2 linked regions of the Saccharopolyspora erythraea genome follow. The protein of the gene in region 1 binds, or shares a complex with, the protein of each later gene. Links are inferred from orthologs where the notes say so. Each region holds a gene or a part of one and is shown on either strand. Other genes may lie near its edges.

Region 1 (10,748 bases):
GGGGCGACCGGGCGCGCAGCGCCACCGAGGGCAGCGGCCTGGGCATGGCCATCGCCCAGCAGAACGCCCTCGTGCACGGTGGGCGGATAGCCGTGCACAACGACGGCGGCGCCGTCTTCACCCTCACCCTGCCGCGCGGCCGGTCGGTCACCGGATCGGACCCGCCCGACCCGTCGACCGCGTAGCGCCCGACTACCCCGTCACGCTCGCCGCTTCGGCCAGCAGGGCGTCGAAGACGGCCCGGACGGCGGGCCGTTCCGACGCGCCCCGCCGGGAGACCGCCTCGACGTTGCGGCCCGCGCGCACGCCCGCGAGCGGGCGCAGCACCAGGCGCGGATCGTCCACCGTGTACCTCGGCAGCAGCGCCACGCCGAACCCGTCGGCGACCAGCGCCTCGATGACGCGGAAGTCGTTGATGCGCTGCACGACCTCGGGGCGCGTGCCGGTGCGCACCGCCAGCGAGCGCAGGACGTCGTCGACCGGGAACCCGATGTCCACGCTCACCCAGGGCTCGCCGGCCAGCTCCGTCAGCTCGACCCGTTCCCGGTTCGCCAGGGGGTGGCCGCGCGGGAGGGCGACGTCGAGGGGCTCGCGCAGCAGCGGCGTGATCTCCATCCGCTCGCTGTCGAACGGCGGCGCCTGGTCGTCCCGGTGGGCCACCACGATGTCGAAGTCCGCGACCAGCGCCTGCACCTCCGGCGGGGTCATGTCGACGTCGCGGCACTCCAGCGAGACCTCGCGGATCGCCGACATCCGCCGCAGCAGTCCGGGCAGCAACAGCAGCGCGCCGGAGGGGAACAGGGCCACGCGCACGGTCCCGCGCGGCGTGGAGCGGTAGGTGTTCAGCTCGGCCTCGGCGCGGTCGAGCACCGCGAGCACCTCGTCGGCCCGGACCGCCAGCGCCCGGCCCGCGTCGGTGAGCCGCAGACCCCGCCCGGCCGGTTCGGTGAGGGTGACGCCGACCTCGGCCTGCAACGCGCGGAGCTGCTGCGACACCGCCGACGGCGTGTAGGCCAGCGCCTTCGCGACCGCGGTGACGGTGCCCCGGTCGGCGAGTTCGCGCAGCAGTCTCAGCCTCCGAACGTCCATGAAGGAATACTACAGGGATACTGCAAATTATATCGCTTGTGCTTCATAGTGAGCGGCACTCACCATCGAGTGCGTGACTGCCAGAGACCGGTTGTTGGCCCTGTTCGTCGTCCTGCTGTGGGGCGTCAACTTCATCGCTATCGACTTCGGCCTTCAGCACTTCCCGCCGCTGTTCTTCGGCGGCCTGCGCTTCGCGCTGATCGCCGTGCCCACGGTCCTGTTCGTGCCGCGGCCGAAGGTGCGGTGGCGGTGGCTGGTCGGATACGGCCTCGGCTTCGGGACCCTGCAGTTCGCGTTCCTGTTCGTCGCGATGAAGGTCGGGATGCCGACCGGGCTGGCGTCGCTGGTGCTGCAGGCTTCGGCACCGTTCACCGTGATCCTCGGCGCGCTGCTGCTGCGCGAACGGCTGAACTGGTTGCAGGGGCTGGGAATCGCGATCGCGGTGCTCGGCATGGTCGCGATCGGCTGGAACCGGGCGCAGGACGCCGCGCTGCTGCCGGTCGTGCTGACCCTGCTCGGCGCGCTGAGCTGGGCTTTCGGCAACCTGTGCAACCGCAAGGCGAACCCGGAGAACCCGCTGCACCTGGCGCTGTGGATGTCGATCGTGCCGCCGCTGCCGATGTTCGCGCTGTCGGCGTTCGTCGAGGGCCCGGTGGTGGGCTGGCAGGCGGTCGGGACGTCGTTCACCACGCAGGCCGGCCTCTACGCGCTGTGCGGGCTGGCCTACATCATCGTCTTCGCGACGGTGATCGGCTCGGGGGTGTGGACGGCGCTCATGGGCCGCAACCCGGCCAGCTCCGTCGCGCCGTTCACCCTGCTGGTGCCGGTCGTCGGGTTCACGTCGGCCTGGCTGGTGCTGAACGAGCGGCCCGACCCGTTCGAGCTGGTCGCGGGTGCCGTCGTGGTGGGCGGGGTGCTGCTCGGCAGCATCCGGCGCGGCAGGCCCGTCGAGCTCCCGGAACCGGGACCGGTGCTCACCCCGGCGAGGTGAGCGATGCGCGGGCGGCGCGCGAAGCCGCCCGCTCGCCGCTACTTCGACTGCCAGTAGCCCGGTCCCGGCGTGTCGAAGGTGTGCTTGCGGGTCTTGGCGTTCCAGGACCAGCGGCCCACCTTCAGACCCCACGACGACAGGCCGCGCTGGGTGACGTGAAACACCAGCGGGCCGATCCGGAAGCTCTTGCGCAGCTTGAAACCCATGATCCCATCGTGTCGATCGAGCCGGACCGCCGCAAACCCCTGAGCGCAGACGCACCGGGTTCGCGGCGCGGCGCGGTCGGTGACCACCTGAACAACGCCACTCAGGAAAGCACTCCTCAGCCCAGCGCCTCGGTGGTGGAGGCCGGCGAGGTGGAGCCGACGGCGATGCCGCCGAAGTCGTCCGGGGCTACGGCCTCGGCCGCCACGTCGTGCTTGGCGATCGCGCCGCTGCGGATCTCCTCGGCGTAGTGGCAGGCCACCCGGTGCCCCGGCGAGATCTCGCGCAGCATCGGACGCTCGGTGTCGCAGCGCGTCTCCTGCTTCCACGGGCAGCGGGTGTGGAAGCGGCACCCCGGCGGCGGCGCGGCAGGCGAGGGCAGGTCGCCGGAGAGCAGGATCTGCTCCCGCTGGTCCTCCACCACCGGGTCCGGCACCGGGACCGCCGACAGCAGCGCACGCGTGTAGGGGTGCAGGGGCTCGGTGTAGAGGTCGTCGGACTCCGACTCCTCCACGATCCCGCCCAGGTACATCACCCCGATCCGGTCCGCGATGTGGCGGACGACGGCGAGGTCGTGCGCGATCACCAGGTAGGTCAGGCCGAACTCGTCCTGCAGGTCCTCCAGCAGGTTGAGCACCTGCGCCTGCACCGAGACGTCGAGCGCGGACACCGGCTCGTCGGCGACCAGCAGGTCGGGTCCGACGGTCAGCGCGCGGGCGATGCCGATGCGCTGGCGCTGCCCGCCGGAGAACTCGTGCGGGTACTTGCGCAGCGACGTCGACGGCAGCCCCACCGCGCTGAGCAGCTCGCGCAGGCGCTTGGCGGTGGACTCCCGGCCCTTGTCCAGCCCGTGCGCGCGCATCCCCTCGACCAGCAGCGACTCCACCGACTGCCGCGGGTCGAGCGAGGCCAGCGGGTCCTGGAACACCATCTGCATGCGACGCCGCATCCGGCGCAGTGGTTCGCCCTTCATCGCCGACAGGTCGGTGCCGTCGAAGACCACCCGGCCGCCGGTCGGCTTCTCCAGGCGCAGCAACGCGCGCCCGAGCGTCGACTTGCCGCAGCCCGACTCGCCGACCAGGCCGTAGGTCTCGCCCTTGCGGACGCGCAGCGACACCCCGTCGACGGCGTAGACGTAGCCGACCGTGCGGTCGAGCACCACCCCGCGCTTGATCGGGAAGTGCACGGCGAGGTCGTCGACCTCCACCAGGAGCTGCTCGGTCATGCCCTCTCCCCCGGGGTCGTCGTGGTCGCCCTGCTCGCGGAAAAGCCCCTCACGACACCTCCTGCGTCTTGCGGGACACCCGCACCCGGTCGGTCCCGCGAGCAGTAGAACAAGCGTTGCTCACGACACCTCCATCGAAGACGTGTCCCGCACCGGGTTGTGGCAGCGCAGCAACCGCGCCCCGACGTCCACGCTGACCTCCGGGGTCTGCTGCTGGCAGACGTCCAGGGCGTTCGGGCAGCGGGGGCAGAACGCGCAACCCGCGTCCCACGGGATGTTGTCGCTGATCGAGCCCTTGATCGGGGTGAGCTGCTGCCCCCGGGTCGCGTCGAGCCGGGGGATCGACGACAGCAGGCCCGCCGTGTACGGGTGGCGGGGCCGGGCGAACAGCTCGTGGCGGGCCGCCCGCTCCACGACCCGGCCCGCGTAGAGCACGTTCACCTCGTCGCAGAGCCCGGCGACCACCCCCAGGTCGTGGGTGATCATGATCAGCGCGGTGTCGGTCTCGGCCACCAGCTTGGTCAGCAGGTTCAGGATCTGCGCCTGGATGGTGACGTCCAGCGCGGTGGTCGGCTCGTCGGCGATCAGCAGCCGCGGCCGGCACGCCAGCGCCATAGCGATCAGCGCCCGCTGCCGCATGCCGCCGGAGAGCTGGTGCGGGTACTCCCGCAGCCTCCGGCGCGGATCCGGGATGCCGACCTTGGCCAGCAGCTCCTCGGCCTCCGGCATGGCCTTCTTGCGGGGCAGACCGCGGTGCCGCTCGATGACCTCGGCCACCTGCACGCCGATGGAGACCACCGGGTTCAGCGAGGTCAGCGGGTCCTGGAACACCATGCTCAGGTCCCGGCCGCGCCGCTTGTCCAGCTCCTGGCGGGACAGGCCGAGCAGCTCGGTGCCGTCGAAGGTGATCGAGCCCGAGACCTCGGCGCCGATCGGCGGCAGCAGTCCCATGATCGCGAGCGAGGTGACCGACTTGCCGCACCCGGACTCGCCGACCAGGCCGACGGTGCGCCCGGGTTCGACGTCGAAGGAGATCCCGTCCACGGCGGTCACCGGCGGCTCGCCCCTGCGGGCGAAGACCACCGAGAGGTCGCGGACTTCCAGCAGCGCCATGTTCGTCCTCGAGGTCCTCAGCGTCGTCTCTTCGGGTCCAGCGCGTCCCGCAGCGACTCACCGACCAGGGTGAAGCCCAGCGCGACCAGGATGATGCAGCCGGCGGGCCAGAACGCGAGCTGCGGGTGCGAGTCGATGACGGTCTGCGCGCCGCCGAGCATCTGGCCCCACTCCGGGATCGAGTCGTCGGCGGCACCGAGGCCGAGGAACGACAGCGCGGCGGCGTCGATGATCGCGACCGCCAGCACCAGCGTGGCCTGCACGACGACCGGGCCCAGCGCGTTGGGCAGCATGTGCCGGAACACGATCGCGGTCTCCCGCACGCCCAGCGCCCGCGCGGCCAGCACGTGGTCGCTCGCGCGCTGCGCGAGCATCGTGCCGCGCAGCAGCCGTCCGAAGATCGGCACCTGCACGATGGCCACCGCCAGGATCACGGTGAACTGCGTCTGGCTGGCGAACAGCGCCCCGATCGAGACGGCCAGCAGCAGCGACGGCACCGACAGCATCACGTCGACGACCCGCATGACCACCGAGTCGATCCAGCCGCCGAACGCGCCCGCCGTGACTCCCAGGACCAGGCCGCCGCCGAGGCCGATCACCGTGGCCAGCACCGCGACCAGCAGCGTCTGCTGCGAACCGAGCAGCAGCCGGGAGAACAGGTCGCGGCCGTACTGGTCGCCGCCGAGCGGGAACCCGTCCTGCGGCGGCGGGATCGTGTTCGTCGCGCGGGAAACCTGGTGCTCCAGGATCCGCAGCGCGGGGTCGTGCGGCGCCAGCCACGGCGCGGTGATGGCCAGCACCACGAAGATGCCGATGATCGCCGCACCGACCAGGAAGACCGGGCTGCGCCGCAGCCGCCGCCAAGCCGACGCGGCGAGGCTCACCCCGGAGTCGGCCGTGCTCTCGGCGAGCTCGTCGATTCGCGCCCTGCGCGTGTTCAGCACCACGTCCGCCCCCTCACCGCGTCCGCAGCCGCGGGTCGATCATCGCGTACGAGAGGTCGACGATCAGGTTGACCAGCACGTACACCATCGCCGCGGACAGGATCACGACCTGCAGCACGGGGAAGTCCTTGCGCTGGAAGCCGACCGCGACCGCCTGCCCGATGCCGGGGATGTTGAACACCCGCTCGGTCAGCACCGCGCCCGCCAGCAGCGCGCCGGTCTGCAGGCCGATCGTGGTGACCACCGGCAGCATCGCGTTGTGCAGGATGTGCCTGGTCCTGATCACCATCGCGCTCAGGCCCTTCGCCCGCGCGGTGCGCACGTAGTCGTCGTCCATCACGTCGAGCACCGCGGCCCGGGTGATCCGGAAGATCACCGCGAACGGGATGGTCGACAGCGCGATCGCGGGCAGGATCAGGTGCACGAAGGCGTTCCACGCCGCGTCCCACTCCCGGGTGAGCAACCCGTCGAGGATGTAGAAGCCGGTCACCCGCGTCGCGTCCATACCGGTGTCCTGGCGGCCCGAGGCGGGCAGGAGGCCGAGCTCGACGGCGAAGACGAACTTGAGCAGGAACGCCAGGAAGAACACCGGAACCGCGACGCCCACCAGCGACCACGTGATGCTCAGGTTGTCCAGCCAGCTCCCCCGGCGGCGGGCCGCCAGGTAGCCCAGCGGGATGCCGACCGCGACCGCCAGCAGCAGCGCCAGGATCGACAGCTCCAGCGTCGCCGGGAAGCGCACCAGGAACACCTCCAGCGCGGGCGCACCGCGCTGGACGCCGGTGGAGGTCCCGAAGTCGCCGGTGACGGCGCGCTCCAGGAACTTCCAGTACTGCACGAAGATGGGCTGGTCCAGGCCGAGCTGCGCCTCGAGCCGCGCGCGGGACTCGGGCGTTGCCCGGTCGCCCAGCAGCGCCGACACCGGGCCGCCGGGCAGCGCCCGCAGCCAGGCGAACAGCAGGACGGACAGCACAGCGACGACCAGCACGAGCTGCGCCAGCCGTCGAACCGTATAGCGGAGCACTTCAGTCCCCCAAAGTCGGTCCGTGCGCGACGTGGGCGCTGCGCCCCCGTCCAGGCCGATGGCGCTGCCGGTCACAACCGGCAGCGCCACGACCGTGGCCGGATCGGCGCAACGCCGTCACGTCACTCGGAGAGGCTCACCGTCGCGAACTCTTCGTCCGTCAGCGGCGAGGGGACCAGGCCCTTCACCCGCTCGTTGAGCACGAGCGCGGGCGGCGAGTGCGACAACGGGACCGCGGGCAGGTACTCGGCCAGCAGCTTGCGGTTGATCTGCTGGTACATCGCCTGCCGCTTGCCCTCGTCGGGCTCGCCGTCGGCGGCGCGCAGCTCGGCGGCGAGCTGCGCGCCCCACGGTGCGCCCGCGGTGTAGAAGCGGTTCGTGGGCGTGCCGAAGAACGTGCCGATGTAGTTGTCCGGCGTGTTGTAGTCACCGGTCCAGCCGAGCATGAAGATGTCGGCGCGGGCGTTGTCGACGTCGTCGATGTAGCCGCCGTTCCACGGCTTGCTGACCGGGTTCACCGTGATGCCCACGGCGCGCAGGTCCTCGGCCAGCGCGTTGTAGATGCCCTGGGGGTCCGGCATGTAGGGCCGGGTGACCTCGGTCGGCCAGTAGAAGTTGACCGTCAGGTTCTGCTGTCCGGCCTCCGCAAGAAGCTGCTTGGCCTTCTCCGGGTCGTGCGGGTACTTCTGCACGTCCGGGGCGTAGCCCTCGACGGTGTCCGGGTAGAACTGGGTGGCGACCTCGGCGCCCTCGGGCATGTTGGCCTTGACCAGGTTGTCGCGGTCCAGCGCGTAGGCGATGGCCTGGCGCACCCGCAGGTCGTTCAGCGCCGGGTTGTTCTTCTGGGTGAAGCCCAGGTACATGACGTTGAACGGGTCGCGCACCAGCACGTTGTGCCCGGCGTCGCGCAGTGCCTGCAGGTCGGCTGCGTTGGGGAAGTCGTAGCCGTCGATGCTGCCTGCTTCCAGCTCCTGCTTGCGCGAGGTCTCGTCGGGGATGATCCGGAAGATCAGCTCGCCGATCTTGGCCTTCTCGCCCCAGTACTGGTCGTTGCGGGCCAGCTTGATGGTCTGGTTGCCCTGGTCGTAGCCGTTGAACTTGAACGGCCCGGTGCCGGTCGGATGCGCCTTGGCGTACTCGGGGTAGGAGAAGCTGTCCCCCTGCGCCTGGACGTTGTTGGCCTGGTACTGCTCCATCGCGGCCGGCGACTGCATGCTGAACGACGGAAGACCGAGCAGGTCGGGGAACTTCGACGTCGCGCGGGTCAGGTGGACCACCGCGGTCGCCGGGTCCGGCGACTCGCAGGAGGAGTACAGCGACGGCGTCTGGCCGTCGGCGAACCCACCGAAGTTCTCGATCCAGTAGTAGGAGAGCGCCTGGTTCTGGCCCGCGCCGGTCTGGTGGTACCAGCGCTCGAAGTTCTTGCAGACGGCCTCGGCGTTGAAGTCGGTGCCGTCGTGGAACTTCACGCCCTCATTGAGCTTGAACGTCCACGTCTTGCCGTCCGGTGTGGACTCCCAGCTCTTGGCGAGCTCCGGTTCGACCTCGGCGGTGCCCGGCTTGAAGCCGACCAGGCCCTCCATGATCTGCCGGGTGACGCGGAAGGTCTCGCCGTCGGATGCGTAGAAGGGGTCGAACAGGTCCGGGGCGCCCGCAGCACCGAAGGTCAGGGTGCCGCCCTCGCCGCCGGCGTTCTCGCCTCGCTGCGAAGTGGCGCAGGCCGCGAGCGTGACCGCCATGGTGCAGGCGATCCCCGCGGTCGCGACGCGCCGCCGCAATGTCCGGTGCGGCGTCGACGGAGCTTTACTCATCAAAGCACCTCGGTGTGTCTCAGGTCTCAGAGTGACGTGAGACTAACCTGGCATTTCGCGCACCGGGAGGTCTTGAGGTTACGATCCAGCTACTTAGGGTGACCTAAGCAGATCGCCGTTTTTCCCAGTGTTGTCAACGTTTTCGGCGCTCAGCGGCGTTGGCGGGACAACGGCGAAGATCGTTAACGGCGGATGTCGGCGCGGTGCTTCGCACCGTCCTCGGCGAACCAGCGGCGCTCGAACTCCTGCCAACGGAGCAGGTGCGGACGACTCCACTCGCCGTCGCGAGCGACCGCGCGCTCCAATCGCACCGCGGGATCGCCGACCTCGACCCAGACGGCGAGCGACAGCCGGTCGGCCACCGCCCGCCGGGCGGACGAAACCCCCTCGATCACCAGCACGTCGGGCACCTCGACATCGACCCACGCACCGAGGACCGGGTTCCCGCCGGGCCACTCGGTGCGCCGGTAGCGACCGGGCTCGCCGCGCCTCAACGGCTCGAGGACGCCCTCGGCCAGGCGCGGCCACCACCCGACCGGCTCGTCCCAGGTGGCGAAGTCGTCGGTCGGCACCAACGCGGTGCGAAGGCCGTCCGCGCGCAGCGCGGCCACCAGGCCGCGGGCGAACACCGACTTGCCGGAGCCGGAGGGGCCGTCGACGGCAACCACCCGCACCGCGCCGAGACGCGGCGCGGCGGCACGTATCCGGGCGGCGGTGTCGGAAGCTCCATCTGGAGCTTCCGATGGCGCCCCGCGCCGTCCGGCCGAAGGCCGCAAGCTCTTTTCAGAGTCAGGATGTGCGGGCTGATGCATCAGGCCAGAACACTCCAAAAGGACGGCCCGTCACCGGCCATTCAGCCGTCTTGGAACGGGCCGTCCTCATCACGCTTTCGCCACCGGCGGGTGCGATCGCTCCAGCGACCGCCGCCCCACCACGCCATTCGCCACCGGAATTCCGCATTCGGCCTTCGGCCGAATGGCGCGGAGCGCCATTTGAGGCACCATCTGGCGCCTCAAATGGCCCGACGCCCGGACAGGGCCCGGCCGAGCGTCAGTTCGTCGGCGAACTCCAGGTCGCCGCCCATGGGGAGGCCGGAGGCAAGGCGGGTGACGTTGAGGCCCGGGAAGTCGCGGAGCATGCGGACCAGGTAGGTGGCCGTGGCCTCGCCCTCGGTGTTGGGGTCGGTCGCGATGATCACCTCCGTGATCTCGTCACGGCCGATCCTGGTCAGCAGCTCGCGCACCCGGAGCTGGTCGGGTCCCACCCCGGAGAGCGGGTCGAGCGCGCCGCCGAGCACGTGGTAGCGGCCGCGGAACTCCCTGGTCCGCTCCACCGCCAGCACGTCCTTGGGCTCCTCCACGACGCAGACCACCGCCGGGTCGCGCCGGGCGTCCCGGCAGATGCGGCACGTCGGCTCCTCGGAGACGTTGCCGCAGATGTCGCAGAAGACCACGCCCTCCTTCACCTTCTGCAGGACCTCCTGCAGCCGGGTGACGTCCGCGGGCTCGGCCGCGAGGAGGTGGAAGGCGATCCGCTGCGCGCTCTTGGGACCGATGCCCGGCAGCCTGCCGAGCTCGTCGATCAAGTCCTGGACGGGACCCTCGTACACGTGCCGCTCACAGTCCCGGCAGGCCGAGCCCGCCCAGCCCCTGCCCGCCGCCGAGCGCGCCGGTCACCGGGCCCATCTTCTCCTGCTGCAGTTCCTGGGCGGCCCGGTTGGCGTCGCGCACCGCTGCCACCACCAGGTCGGACAGGGTGTCGGTGTCGTCGGGGTCGACCGCCTTCGGGTCGATCGCGACCGACTTGAGCTCACCGGAACCGCTGACCACCGCGGTCACCAGGCCACCGCCCGCGCTGCCGCTGACCTCGGCCTCGGCGAGCTCCTGCTGCGCGGTCATCAGCTGCTGCTGCATCTTCTGCGCCTGTTCCATGATCTGCTGCATGTTCGGCTGGCCACCTGGTTGCACCGCTGGTCCTCCTCATCGCCGCTGTGTACCCCACCCAGCCTAGACGTGTCCGCGCCGACCGGGAGCGGGGCGTGGAAGGCCCCGCACGGCCGCTGGGACCGCCGCGGCCACCGTGAAATGGTGGCGGCATGAGGCTGGACATCCTGCGGTTGCTGGAGTGCACGAGCCGGCGGTCCTTCGACGTCGACGACGGCGGCCGCGTGCTGGCCGGATCCGACGAGTCGGGCTCGGTGCAGCTCGCCGAGATCGCAGGCGGCGAGGTCAGCGCCCTCACCGCGCTGCCCGGGGCGGTCAGCGGCCGCTACCTGCCGGGCGAGCGCGCGGTGGTCGTGCAGCACGACACCGACGGCAACGAGCGCAGCCAGCTCTCCCTGCTCACC
Region 2 (10,855 bases), 660 kb from region 1 along the record:
GGGAGAACATCGAGGTCCGCTACTACGAGGCGGGGCACATGATGTACGTGCACGAGCCGTCGCGAATCCAGCAGTCGGCGGACCTGGCGGCCTTCGTGTCCGGCGAACGTCCTTAGTGGACGGTTGACGCGATCGGCGTCGGACGCGGCCCTGCTCCTCAAGCTGGAGCGGGGCCGCGCTCGCTTCCGCCTCATGGCACGTCATCGCCGTTTGCGGCACCCGCCGTTGCCGCCGTATGGCGTTCGTGACCTGCGGCTTGCGGCCGAACCCACTGCGTCAGCCACGATCACGGTGCCAGCCCCAAGGGAATGGCCCTCTGGTCAGGTCTGGACGCCTGCCCAGCGCGCGAAGTTCGCCAGCGACGTGGTGCGACGCCGGTCGGCGGCGGCCAGCGCACGCACCGTCTCGCGGACGGAGGGGTGCGCGCGGGTGTGGTGAGGCGACACCCGGCGCGCGGCGTCGAGCTCGGCGAGCGCGCGGTCGCGGTCGCCGTGCAGGGTCCAGGCACGGGCCTGGTCGATGTGGTGATGGCCGACGCGCTCCGGGCGGGCCGGGTCGGCGACACGCACGCGACCGGCGCGCGTCACGGCCTCGGTGCCGTCGTGGCGCTCGACGGGCACGGCGCACCAGTGGACGTCGACGTTCAGCCGACTGGCGTCGGTGTTGTAGTACGGCGTCGGGTCGGCTCCCCTGCCGACCAGCGCCCCCGCCTCGCGCACGTGGTCGTCGGCCCGCTGTCCGTCGCCTCCGCGCGCCGACATGACGGCGGCCCGCAGGTGCAGTTGCACCGCCACGCCAAGCGCAGCGTCGTTCGGCGGCTGCTCCGCGACGCGGCCCAGGGCCCGTTCCAGCAGGCGCAGCCCCGACGCGTAGTGGCCGTTCTGGAGGAAGTGGCTGGATCGGTGCCAGTCCGACACGGCGCTCCGCAGCGGATCCCCGGTGGAGGCCGCGAGCGCGACGTGGCGCTCGGAAGCGGTGGCCGCGAGGTCGGGACGGCCGAACCGGCCGCCGACGGTCGCGGCGAGCCGGTACGCGTCGTGCAGCATCGCGCGCGCCCGCTCTCCTGCACCGGTGTCGCCCGGAGTGTCAGCGACCAGGACGTAGAGGTGGTGCAGCGCGGGAGGCAGGACTGATGCCAGCTCCACGTACCGCTGGCGCCGCCGAAGCTCCTCGGCGCGGTCGAGCCGCCGCAGCAGTGCGAAGGCGTCCGGCGGCCCGGCGGGCGGCCGCGGGTCGTCGAACGACTGGAGCGCCTCCCGGAGAGCGGCGACGTCGGCGTCCCGGGTGTTCGGCGCGGCGAGGATGCCGGTGTCCGGCACGCCGTACAGCGCGCGGACCTCGACCCCCAGCGCACGTGCACAGGCCGCGACGAAGGCCGGACTCGGCGGGGTCCGGCCCTGCTCGACCTTCTTGACCAGGCTGGTCGAGACGAAGGCGCGCGCGGCGAGCTGGTGCTGCGTCCACCCGGCCAGCTTGCGGAGCCGCGCGATCCGGGCACCGGCACCTTCGTCCATGGTCGGCATTGTCCCCGGATTGTCCTTCCACGACGCAAGTAACTCCTAGTTTCGATCCTGACACGAACAGTGATCGACCTGGGAAGTGGTCAGTGGACGACGCACGACAGCCGCAGCGACACTTCTGGCTCCCGATCCCCGACGCGGGCCATCGCGGCGGGACTCGTCATGCGTTCCGGGGCGCCCGGTGGGACGGCCGCGCGGCGGACAGGGCCGTGTGCGGCGAAGACGTCGCGCTGGCCCAGCCGTCCGAAGTGGACTGGTGCACCTACCCCACCTGCCGCAACCGCAACGAGACGCTGAGAGCCGAGCAATAGCCGCGAAAGCGCGACGCCCGCCCTCCGAGCGGAGGACGGGCGTCGCCGATGCGCGCGGATCAGGCCACGACGTGCGGGCGCTCCTCGGCGAAGTGGCACGCCGAGGGGTGCTCGCCCATCCGGACGGTGAGCTCCGGCTGCTTCTCGGCGCAGATGTCCTGCGCCTTCCAGCAACGGGTGCGGAACCGGCAGCCCGAGGGCGGGTTGGCCGGGCTCGGCACGTCGCCGGTGAGCCGGATGACCTCCCGCCTGCCCCGCAGCGTCGGGTCCGGCACCGGAACCGACGACAGCAGCGCCTGGGTGTAGGGGTGCTGCGGGTGCTCGTAGATCTGCTCGTCGGTGCCGATCTCGACGACCTTGCCGAGGTACATCACCGCCACCCGGTCCGACAGGTGGCGCACAACGCCCAGGTCGTGGGCGATGAAGATGTACGACAGCCCGAACTCCTGCTGGAGCTCGCCGAGCAGGTTCATCACCTGCGCCTGGATCGAGACGTCCAGCGCCGACACCGGCTCGTCGCAGACGATCACCTTCGGCCGCAGCGCCAGCGCGCGGGCGATGCCGATGCGCTGCCGCTGACCACCGGAGAACTGGTGCGGGTAGCGCTGGATGTGCTCGGGGTTGAGCCCCACGACCTCCAGCAGCTCCTGCACCTTCTGCCTGCGCTGCCCCTTCGGCGCCACCTCGGGGTGGATCTCGAACGGCTCGCCGACGATGTCGCCGACGGTCCGCCTCGGGTTCAGCGAGGTGTAGGGGTCCTGCAGCACGATCTGCATGTCCCGGCGCAGCTTGCGCAGCTCCGAGCCGTGCATCTTGAACATGTCCCGGCCCTCGAACAGCGCGCTGCCGCTGGTCGGCTTCTCCAGCCGCATCAGCACCTGCGCGAGGGTCGACTTGCCGCAGCCGGACTCGCCGACGACACCGAGCGTCTCGCCTTTGTGCAGGTCGAACGACACGCCGTCGACCGCCCGGACGTGCCCGATGGTGCGCCGGAACAGCACGCCCTGGGTCACCGGGAAGTGCTTGACCAGATCGCGGACCTGGAGGATCGGCTCAGTCACGGGTCATCAGCTCCTCCGCGAAGTGGCATGCGCTGGCCCGGCCCAGCCCGAGCTGGTGGAACGCGGGCACCTCCCGGCTGCACCGCTCCTCGGCCCGCGGGCACCGCGGGTGGAACGGGCAGCCTGATGGGACGTTGAGCAGGTTCGGCGGCAGACCCTTGATGGTGTCCAGCTCCTGCCCCTTGAGGTCCAGCCGCGGGATGGACCGCATCAGGCCCTCGGTGTAGGGGTGCCCCGGCTTGCGGTACAGCGAGTACGCGTCGGCGGACTCCACGATCCGCCCCGCGTACATCACCACGATCCGGTCGGCGACCTCGGCGACCACGCCGAGGTCGTGGGTGATCAGGATCAGCCCCATGCCGCGCTCGCGGCGCAGTTCGTCGAGCAGGTCCATGATCTGGGCCTGCACCGTGACGTCCAGCGCCGTGGTCGGCTCGTCGGCGATCAGCAGCTCCGGGTCCAGCGCCAGCGACATCGCGATCATCGCGCGCTGCCGCATGCCGCCGGAGAACTGGTGCGGGAACTCCTTCACGCGCTGCTTGGCGTTGGGGATCTTCACCTGGTCCAGCAGCTCGACGGCGCGGGCCATCGCATCCTTGCGGGACATGCCGCGCCGCATCCGCAGCTGCTCGGCGATCTGGAACCCGACGGTGTAGACCGGGTTCAGCGCCGACAGGGCGTCCTGGAAGATCATCGCCGCCGACTCGCCGCGCAGTTCCCTGCGGCGCGCTTCGGTGGCCTTGAGCAGCTCCTCGCCCTTGTAGCGGATGGAGCCCCCGGTGATCACGCCCGGCGGGATGTCGAGGATGCCCATGATCGTCTGGGCGGTGACGCTCTTGCCCGAGCCCGACTCGCCGAGCACGGCCAGCGTCTCGCCCTTCTCGACGTGGTAGCTCACGCCGTTGAGGACCTTGGCCACGCCGTCCCGGGTACGGAACTCCACGTGCAGGTCCTCGACCTCCAGCAGCGGCCCTTCGGGCTTGTCGGAGGAGTACTGGGAGGACTTCTCGTCCACAGCAGTCATGCCAGGTCCTCCTACTTCTGCTTCGGGTCGAGCGCGTCGCGGACGGCGTCACCGAGCATCACGAACGCCAGGACGGTGACGACCAGGAACGCCGCCGGGAACAGCAGCAGGTGTGGCGCGCCCTGGATGTAGTTGCGGGAGTCCGCGATCATCAGGCCCCACGAGACCACCGGGTAGCGAAGGCCGATGCCGAGGAACGACAACGTGGCCTCGGCGCCGATGAACGCGCCGAGCGCGATGGTGGCGTAGACCAGCACCGGCGCCAGGCAGTTCGGCAGCATGTGCCGCAGGATGATCCGCGGCGCGCTGGCACCCAACGCCCTGGCGGCCTTGACGTAGTCCTGCTGCTTGGCCGTGATCGCCGCCGACCGCATGATCCGCATCGCCATCGGCCACGACAGGATCGCGATCGACAGCACCACCTGAGTGATGACCCGAGTGCCGCTGGGCAGCGCGACCTCGGCGTTGAAGGTGGTCAGGATGACGATGGCACCGAGCACGAAGGGCAGGCCGAGGAAGATCTCGGAAAACCGGGACATCAGGTTGTCGGCCCAGCCGCCGTAGTAGCCGGCCAGCAGCCCGATGGTCGAGCCGATCAGCACCGTCAGCAGCGTGGCCATGAAGCCGACGACGATCGACGCCCTGGTCCCGTAGATCGCCCTGGACCACAGGTCGCGGCCGAGGTTGTCGTAGCCGAACCACGCCTCGGCCGAGGGCAGGTCGCGGACCTTGGACAGGTCCTGGAAGTTCGGGTCCACGGACGTGAACAAGCCGGGGAAGGCCGCGATGAACAGCAGGACGGCGATGATCGCCGTCGCGGCGATGAACAGCGGGCGCCGGCGCAGGTCGTACCAGGCGTCGCCCCAGAGCCCGCGCGGCTTCTTCGCGTTGCGGGCGAGGGGCTCGGCGAGCGGCTCGCCGCCCGATCCGTCGCGCACGGCGGCGGCGACGCGGTGGGTGGATTCGGCACGCTCAGTCATATCGGATCCTCGGGTCGAGAGCCGCGTAGAGGAGGTCCACGATCAGGTTCATCAGCAGGTAGACCAGCACCAGCAGCGTGACGATCCCGGTGACCGTGGTGCCTTCCTTGGTGAGGATGGACCGGAAGATCAGGCCACCGATGCCCCTGATGTTGAACACGCCCTCGGTGACGATCGCACCGCCCATGAGAGCGCCGAGGTCGGTTCCCAGGAACGTGATCACCGGGATAACGGAGTTGCGCAGCAGGTGGACCCCCACCACCCGCCGGGGTTCGAGGCCCTTGGCGACCGCGGTGCGCACGTAGTCGGCCCGGCGGTTCTCCATCAGGCTCGTCCTGGTCAGCCGCGCCACGTAGGCCATCGACAGGGACGCGAGGACGAAGGCCGGCGCGATCAGCTCGCCGATCGAGGGGTTGGAGCTGACGGTCGGCCGGATGATGCCGAGCTCGGTACCGAGCGAGATCTGGATCACGAAACCGGTCACGAACACCGGCAGCGAGATCAGGAACAGCGTGGACACCAGCACCAGGTTGTCCAGGAAGCCACGGCCCCGCAGACCGGTCAGGATGCCCGCGAGCAGGCCGATGACGCCCTCGATGATCAGCGCGATGACCGCGAGCTTGATCGTGACCGGATAGGCGCTCTCGATCAGCTGGCTGACCGGGATGCCCGCGTAGGTCTCGCCGAAGTCACCCGTAAAGAGCTTCCCAAGGTACTTGAAATACTGGATGATCAGCGGATCGTCCAGGTTGTACTTCGCGTGCATCTCGGCGATGTACTCCGGCGGGCAGCCCCGGTCGCCGCACTTGCCGGCGAACGGGTCGCCGGGGATCGTCCAGACGAGCAAGTAGATGATCAGCGTGGTGCCGATGAACACCGGTATCAGCTGCAACAGCCGTCGCAGCAGGTAACGACCCATCAGGGCCTCCTCAAACAAGCCAGCGCGGGGCCCGGCCCACCGGGTCTCGGCGGGCCGGGTGCGCGTGCGGATCGTTACGGGTTGAGACGCACGGTGGTCAGGTCAAGCTCACGGTAAGCCTTGACCTCGCCCGCTGCGATCCGTTCCGAGAATCCGTACTGGACCGGCTGCGTCCACAGCGGGACGATCGGCAGGTCCTGGCCCAGCAGCTTCTCGGCCTCGGCGTAACCCTTGTTCGCCTCCTCGATCGTGGGAGCTGCGTTCGCCCGGTCGAGTGCCGCGTCGAAGGCCGGGTTGGAGTAGCCGTAGTCGTTGGACGACGCCCCGGTGCGGTACAGCTGGGTCAGGAAGGTCTCCAGGTTCGGGTAGTCGGCCTTCCACCCGGTGCGGAACAGGCCGTCGAACTGGAAGGCGTTCGCCGTCTGCCGGAACTCGCCGAAGGTCGGGACCGGGGTGAAGACGACGTTGATGCCCAGGTTCTGGCGGATGCTGGCCGCGACGGCCTCGCTCCACTCGTTGTGTCCGCCGTCGCCGTTGGTCTTGACGGTCAGGGTGCCCTTGAAGCCACCGGCCTGGGCCAGGTACTGCTTGGCCTTCTCCGGGTTGAACTCGCAGGCCTCACCGCACTGGTTGGGCACGAAGCCCTCGACGGCGGGGGTGGCGAAGCCGTCCGCCGGGTCGCGGCCGCCCGCGAAGACCGTCTCGGTGATGGTCTTGCGGTCGATGGACATCGAGATCGCCTTGCGCAGCAGCGGGTTCTTGAACTGCTCGTCGTAGATCGGGAAGCCCATGTTCTGGGTCAGCAGACCCGGCTTCTCCTTGGCGCGCTCACCGAGGTCCTGCTTCCACTTGTCGCCGACCAGGGCCGAGACCGGGATCGCGCGCAGGAAGTCGAGGTTGCCCGACACCAGGTCCTGGTAGGCGCCGTCGAGCTGCTCGTAGACCTTGAACTTGGCGCCCTTGATCTGCGGCTTGTCCGCGCCGGCGTAGTTCTCGTAGGCGGCGACGTTGAGCTCGACGTTCGGCGTGCGGTCGACGAACTTGAACGGACCGTTGCCGATGGGGCGCTCCTCGAACTTCTTCGGGTCGGCGAAGAACGAGTCGGGAAGCGGCTTGTAGGCCGAGTAGCCCAGGACGACGGGGAAGATCGTGAAGGGGTTCTTGAGCTTGACCGTGAAGGTGTTGTCGTCGACGACCTTGAGGCCCGACATCTCCTTCGTCGGCGGCGTCGGCGGGGTCGCGGGGCCGGCCTCACCGTCGGGGTCCTTCGGATGGACCACGTCGTAGCCGTCGACCTGCTCGAAGAAGCTCGAACCCTGGAAGCCGTTGGGGCCGTAGGCGGTGTAGTTCCAGGCGTCCACGAAGTTCTTGGCCTTGACCGGGGTGCCGTCGTGGAACGTCCAGCCCGGCTTCAGCTTGATGGTGAAGTTCGTGTTGTCGGTCGTGGTGATCGACTCCGCGACCGCGTTCTCGACCTTGAGGTCGCTCGCCCGGTACTCGACGAGGCCGGTGAACAGGGCGTTGATGACGAAGCCGCCGTTCTCCTCGGTCGTGTTGCCCGGAACCAGTGGGTTCTCCGGCTCGCCCCAGTCGAGGGTGACGATGCCGTCCTCACCCGAGGCGCTACCGCCTCCGCCGCAGGCACTGGCGAGCATCGCCACCGCCACGGGGACCGCGACCGCAGCGGCCAAGCGTCCCTTTCGCATGTACGTCCTCCCGCTTCCACGTGTGCCCCGTCGGGGATTTTCGGGGGTCACCACGCACGGCGGCGTTCACCGCCGCGTCAGACGAGCGTAAACATAAGTGAGAACGGGCTCACAGCAATCCGCTGTCACAAAGCCGTCACCTTCTGGCTCGATCCAGAAACCCCGTCACTCAGAAGGTGGAATAGGACGACCACACTCCGGGAACTAGCTGATAGACAGGGCGATGCCGTCCAGGATGTCGTGTTCACTGACGGTGATCGAGTCGATTCCGGCGCGTTCCGACAGCTCCTCTGCCAGCACCTTCACCACCAGCGCGCCGCCGACGATCACGTCCACCCGGCCCGCGTGCAGCGAGCCGATCCGGGCGCGCTCGTCGTGGGTCATCGACAACAACTGTTCGGTTGTCCGTTCGAGTTCATTCCGGGATATCTGGGAAAGGTGAATGGCGGCGGGATCGTACTCCGGCAGATTCTGCGCGATGGCCGAAAGCGTCGTGACCGTTCCGGCGACCCCGACCCAGGTCCGGGCATCCGAGGAATCGACGGCGGCGAACGCGTCGTCCAGAATGCCGCGCGCGACCTTGACGGCCTCGCGGACCTCGTCCTCGGCCGGGGGGTCGCCGTGCAGGCTCCGCTCGGTCAGCCGGACGCAGCCGATGTCGGCCGAGTACGCGGCGGTGATGTCGGCGCGCACGCCGTCCCAGGTGCCCACCACCAGCTCCGTCGATCCGCCGCCGACGTCGGTGACCACGAACGGCCCGTCCTGCGGGTCCAGGTCGCCGACCGCGCCGATGAACGACAGCCGAGCCTCCTCGTCGCCGGTGATCACCTCCGCGTCGATGCCGAGGGTCTCGCGCACCATGGCGAAGAACTCCTCGCGGTTGGAGGCGTCCCTCGTCGCCGAGGTCGCCACCATGCGGATGCGCTCCACACCCTTGCGGCGCGCGATGTTGGCGTAGTCGACCAGCGCGGCCCGCGTGCGCTCGAGCGCCTCGTCGGCGAGCCTGCCGGTGGCGTCGACGCCCTGGCCGAGCCGCACGATCCGCATCTCGCGGTGGATGTCGCGCAGGTGGCGCGTCCCGCCGTCGGGATCGGAGTCCGGCCCCGGGGAGACCGTCACGTCGGCGACGAGCAGCCGGATGGAGTTCGTTCCGCAGTCGATCGCCGCGACCCGTGACATCGCTGGTCCTCCTCGATACGTGCGCCGGCAGGCCGCCGCAGGCCCGCCCCGCGCTGCCCCGCGCTGTTGGCCCCCACGCTAGTAGCGCGCCCGGCGGACGCTCGCGCGTGGTGCCACAACTCCGCGTCACACGGAAGTGGCGAGCGCGGACTCCTTCGGACGGGCGACCCATGGTGACTCAGCGCGTCCAGGGCGAGCGCGCGAACCGCCGGGCGAAAACGGGTGATCACACAGAGATTCACCCGTCTGCCAAACCATCTCCACCCGGTCCAGCGACCTCGACCGGCGGTGTCGCGGGCCTGGAAAGCGGCAGGCGGTGTCCCTGGCACCAGGACACCGCCTGCCGGGTGGAGCGGTTTCACTCCCAGGACATCACCGCTGCGCGGGGGCGTAGTCGTCCGGCACGACGCACGGCACCAGCGGCCCGCCGTCGCCCGGCTCGACGTAGACGGTCGCGCCGCCGGTCGCCGATGCGGGATCGGTGCGGCCCGGCGCGAGGTCGTTCCCGGCCGCCGGCCTGTCCTGCTCGGTCACGAACTCGCCGTTGTGCAGCACCGGCACCTGGCACGACGGCGGCGGTCCCGGATCCTCCGGCGGCCTGCTGCTCTCAGGCGGAGGTGTGCTGCTGTCCGGGGGCGGTGTCGTGCTGTCCGGGGGCGGTGTCGTGCTTTCCGGAGGCTTGCTGCTTTCCGGCGGAGGAGTCGTGCTCTCCGGCGGCGTGGTGCTCTCGGGCGGCGGCGTGGTGCTCTCGGGCGGCGGCGTGGTGCTTTCCGGAGGCTTGCTGCTCTCCGGCGGAGGCGTGGAACTCCCGGGCGGAGTCGAACTCCCCGGCGGGGTCGAGCTTTCCGGCGGAGTCGAACTCCCCGGCGGAGTGCTCCCCGGCGGAGTGGTCGACGGCGGGGTGCTGCCCGGCGGGGTGCTCGACGACGGTGCGGGTGGCGGGGTGCCGTTCGGCGGGGGCGCCGTCGGCGCCGGAGCAGGCCCAGGCACCGGCGCGGGCGCACCGGCCGGAGGCGGCGCCTGCGGCATCGCCAGGACCGCCGGGCCGTCGGGCAGGCGGTTGCCCTCGAGCACGTCGTCGACCTCCGGTGCCGGCTCCGACGGCGTCGGCGTCACGCCCTTGGCGTAGGCGGAGGCCCACACCAGGACGGTGCGCACGTACTCGTCGGAGTGGTTGTAGCGGAACACCGCGGCGGCCAGGTTCGCCGGCTCACGCAGGTTCGTCCCCCCGGAGCACAGGTACTCGGCCGCCGCGACGGTCGCGTCGTGCACGTTGTGCGGGCTGCTGACGCCGTCCTGGTTGCCGTCCGTCGCGTACTTGCGCCAGGTCGACGGGATGAACTGCATCGAGCCGACCGCCCGGTCCCAGGTCGGGTCCCCGTCGTACTGGCCGCCGTCGGTGTCCGGGATCGCCGCGATCCCGGGTCCGCCGGAGAGCCGCGGGCCGAGGATGGCCTCCACCGTCGTGCCCACGACGTCGACCTCGCCGCCGCGGGCGTGCCCGGACTCGATGCGGCCGATGGAGGCGAGCACCGACCAGTGCACCCCGCAGGACGGGGTCGACTCCGACGCGCGCTCGGCAGCCGCGACGTAGGCCGACAGCATCGGTTCCGGGATTCCCAGCGGTCCGCTCGGCACCTCGACCGCGGGCCCCGCGCCGGTCGCGAGCCGCTCCGGGTCCCCGGCCCGGTCGAGCACTTCCGGGCTGAGCTGGTCGGCCTGCGGAATCCGCCCGCCCGCGCCGAGCTCCCGCGGGTCGGCATCCGTTCGCAACGCCCCGCCCGCCGTCGGCGCGGAAGCCTGGAAGCCGCTGGAGGCACCGATCAGCGCGGCGGGCACGAGCAGGACAGGCGTGAGCGCGGTGACCGCCACCCAGCGCGATCTGCGCCTGCGTTGCCGGAAAAGCGGATTCCCCCTGCGCGAATGCTTCCTGCGAGCTGTCACTGCTCCTCCTGGTCGCCGGCGGAGTGACTCCCTACGACCGACGCGCCACCCGGTACCCCAACCGGAACGCGGCCTCCTGGATACACCACCGCGGCAAGCAGCGCTCGGCGGCGACTCCGGTGTCACCCCTGTGCCGGGAAGACGGAACGGGACGGCGATGGCGTTGCCCGGATGGCGAGAAACCGCCGAGAAACCGGGTTGTTCAGCCCCG

Evidence for each region.
Region 2: the proteins of HUO13_RS01380 (region 1) and HUO13_RS04375 are in contact, whole or in part, in a cryo-EM structure (PDB 8Z21), measured with the Escherichia coli proteins. The link is inferred for Saccharopolyspora erythraea from one-to-one orthologs.

What each region holds. Positions count from the first base shown.
Region 1 is NZ_CP054839.1:287,710-298,457, reverse strand. What follows is about bases 2,627-5,399. They hold HUO13_RS01380 (ABC transporter ATP-binding protein), read right to left. Parts: upstream 4,623-5,399; coding sequence 3,630-4,622; downstream 2,627-3,629. Other genes in these bases: HUO13_RS01375 (ABC transporter permease), read right to left, coding at 4,640-5,399; HUO13_RS01385 (ABC transporter ATP-binding protein), read right to left, coding at 2,627-3,509. Outside these bases: HUO13_RS01405 (sensor histidine kinase), read left to right, coding at 1-185; HUO13_RS01400 (LysR family transcriptional regulator), read right to left, coding at 193-1,089; HUO13_RS01395 (EamA family transporter), read left to right, coding at 1,163-2,080; HUO13_RS01390 (DUF4236 domain-containing protein), read right to left, coding at 2,119-2,286; more of HUO13_RS01385, read right to left, coding at 2,403-2,626; more of HUO13_RS01375, read right to left, coding at 5,400-5,569; HUO13_RS01370 (ABC transporter permease), read right to left, coding at 5,580-6,590; HUO13_RS01365 (ABC transporter substrate-binding protein), read right to left, coding at 6,713-8,401; HUO13_RS01360 (uridine kinase family protein), read right to left, coding at 8,584-9,075; recombination mediator RecR, read right to left, coding at 9,414-10,010; HUO13_RS01350 (YbaB/EbfC family nucleoid-associated protein), read right to left, coding at 10,018-10,344; HUO13_RS01345 (S9 family peptidase), read left to right, coding at 10,497-10,748. UniProt on the Escherichia coli protein: Part of the ABC transporter complex OppABCDF involved in the uptake of oligopeptides and of the ABC transporter complex MppA-OppBCDF involved in the uptake of the cell wall murein tripeptide L-alanyl-gamma-D-glutamyl-meso-diaminopimelate.
Region 2 is NZ_CP054839.1:949,079-959,933, reverse strand. Bases 3,853-6,732 are described here. They hold HUO13_RS04375 (ABC transporter permease), read right to left. Parts: upstream 5,816-6,732; coding sequence 4,889-5,815; downstream 3,853-4,888. Other genes in these bases: HUO13_RS04370 (peptide ABC transporter substrate-binding protein), read right to left, coding at 5,890-6,732; HUO13_RS04380 (ABC transporter permease), read right to left, coding at 3,928-4,896; HUO13_RS04385 (ABC transporter ATP-binding protein), read right to left, coding at 3,853-3,916. Outside these bases: HUO13_RS04400 (S10 family peptidase), read left to right, coding at 1-116; HUO13_RS04395 (helix-turn-helix domain-containing protein), read right to left, coding at 321-1,514; HUO13_RS04390 (ABC transporter ATP-binding protein), read right to left, coding at 1,891-2,892; more of HUO13_RS04385, read right to left, coding at 2,885-3,852; more of HUO13_RS04370, read right to left, coding at 6,733-7,521; HUO13_RS04365 (Ppx/GppA phosphatase family protein), read right to left, coding at 7,726-8,700; HUO13_RS38300 (hypothetical protein), read left to right, coding at 9,182-9,829; HUO13_RS04355 (Uma2 family endonuclease), read right to left, coding at 10,847-10,855. UniProt on the Escherichia coli protein: Part of the ABC transporter complex OppABCDF involved in the uptake of oligopeptides and of the ABC transporter complex MppA-OppBCDF involved in the uptake of the cell wall murein tripeptide L-alanyl-gamma-D-glutamyl-meso-diaminopimelate.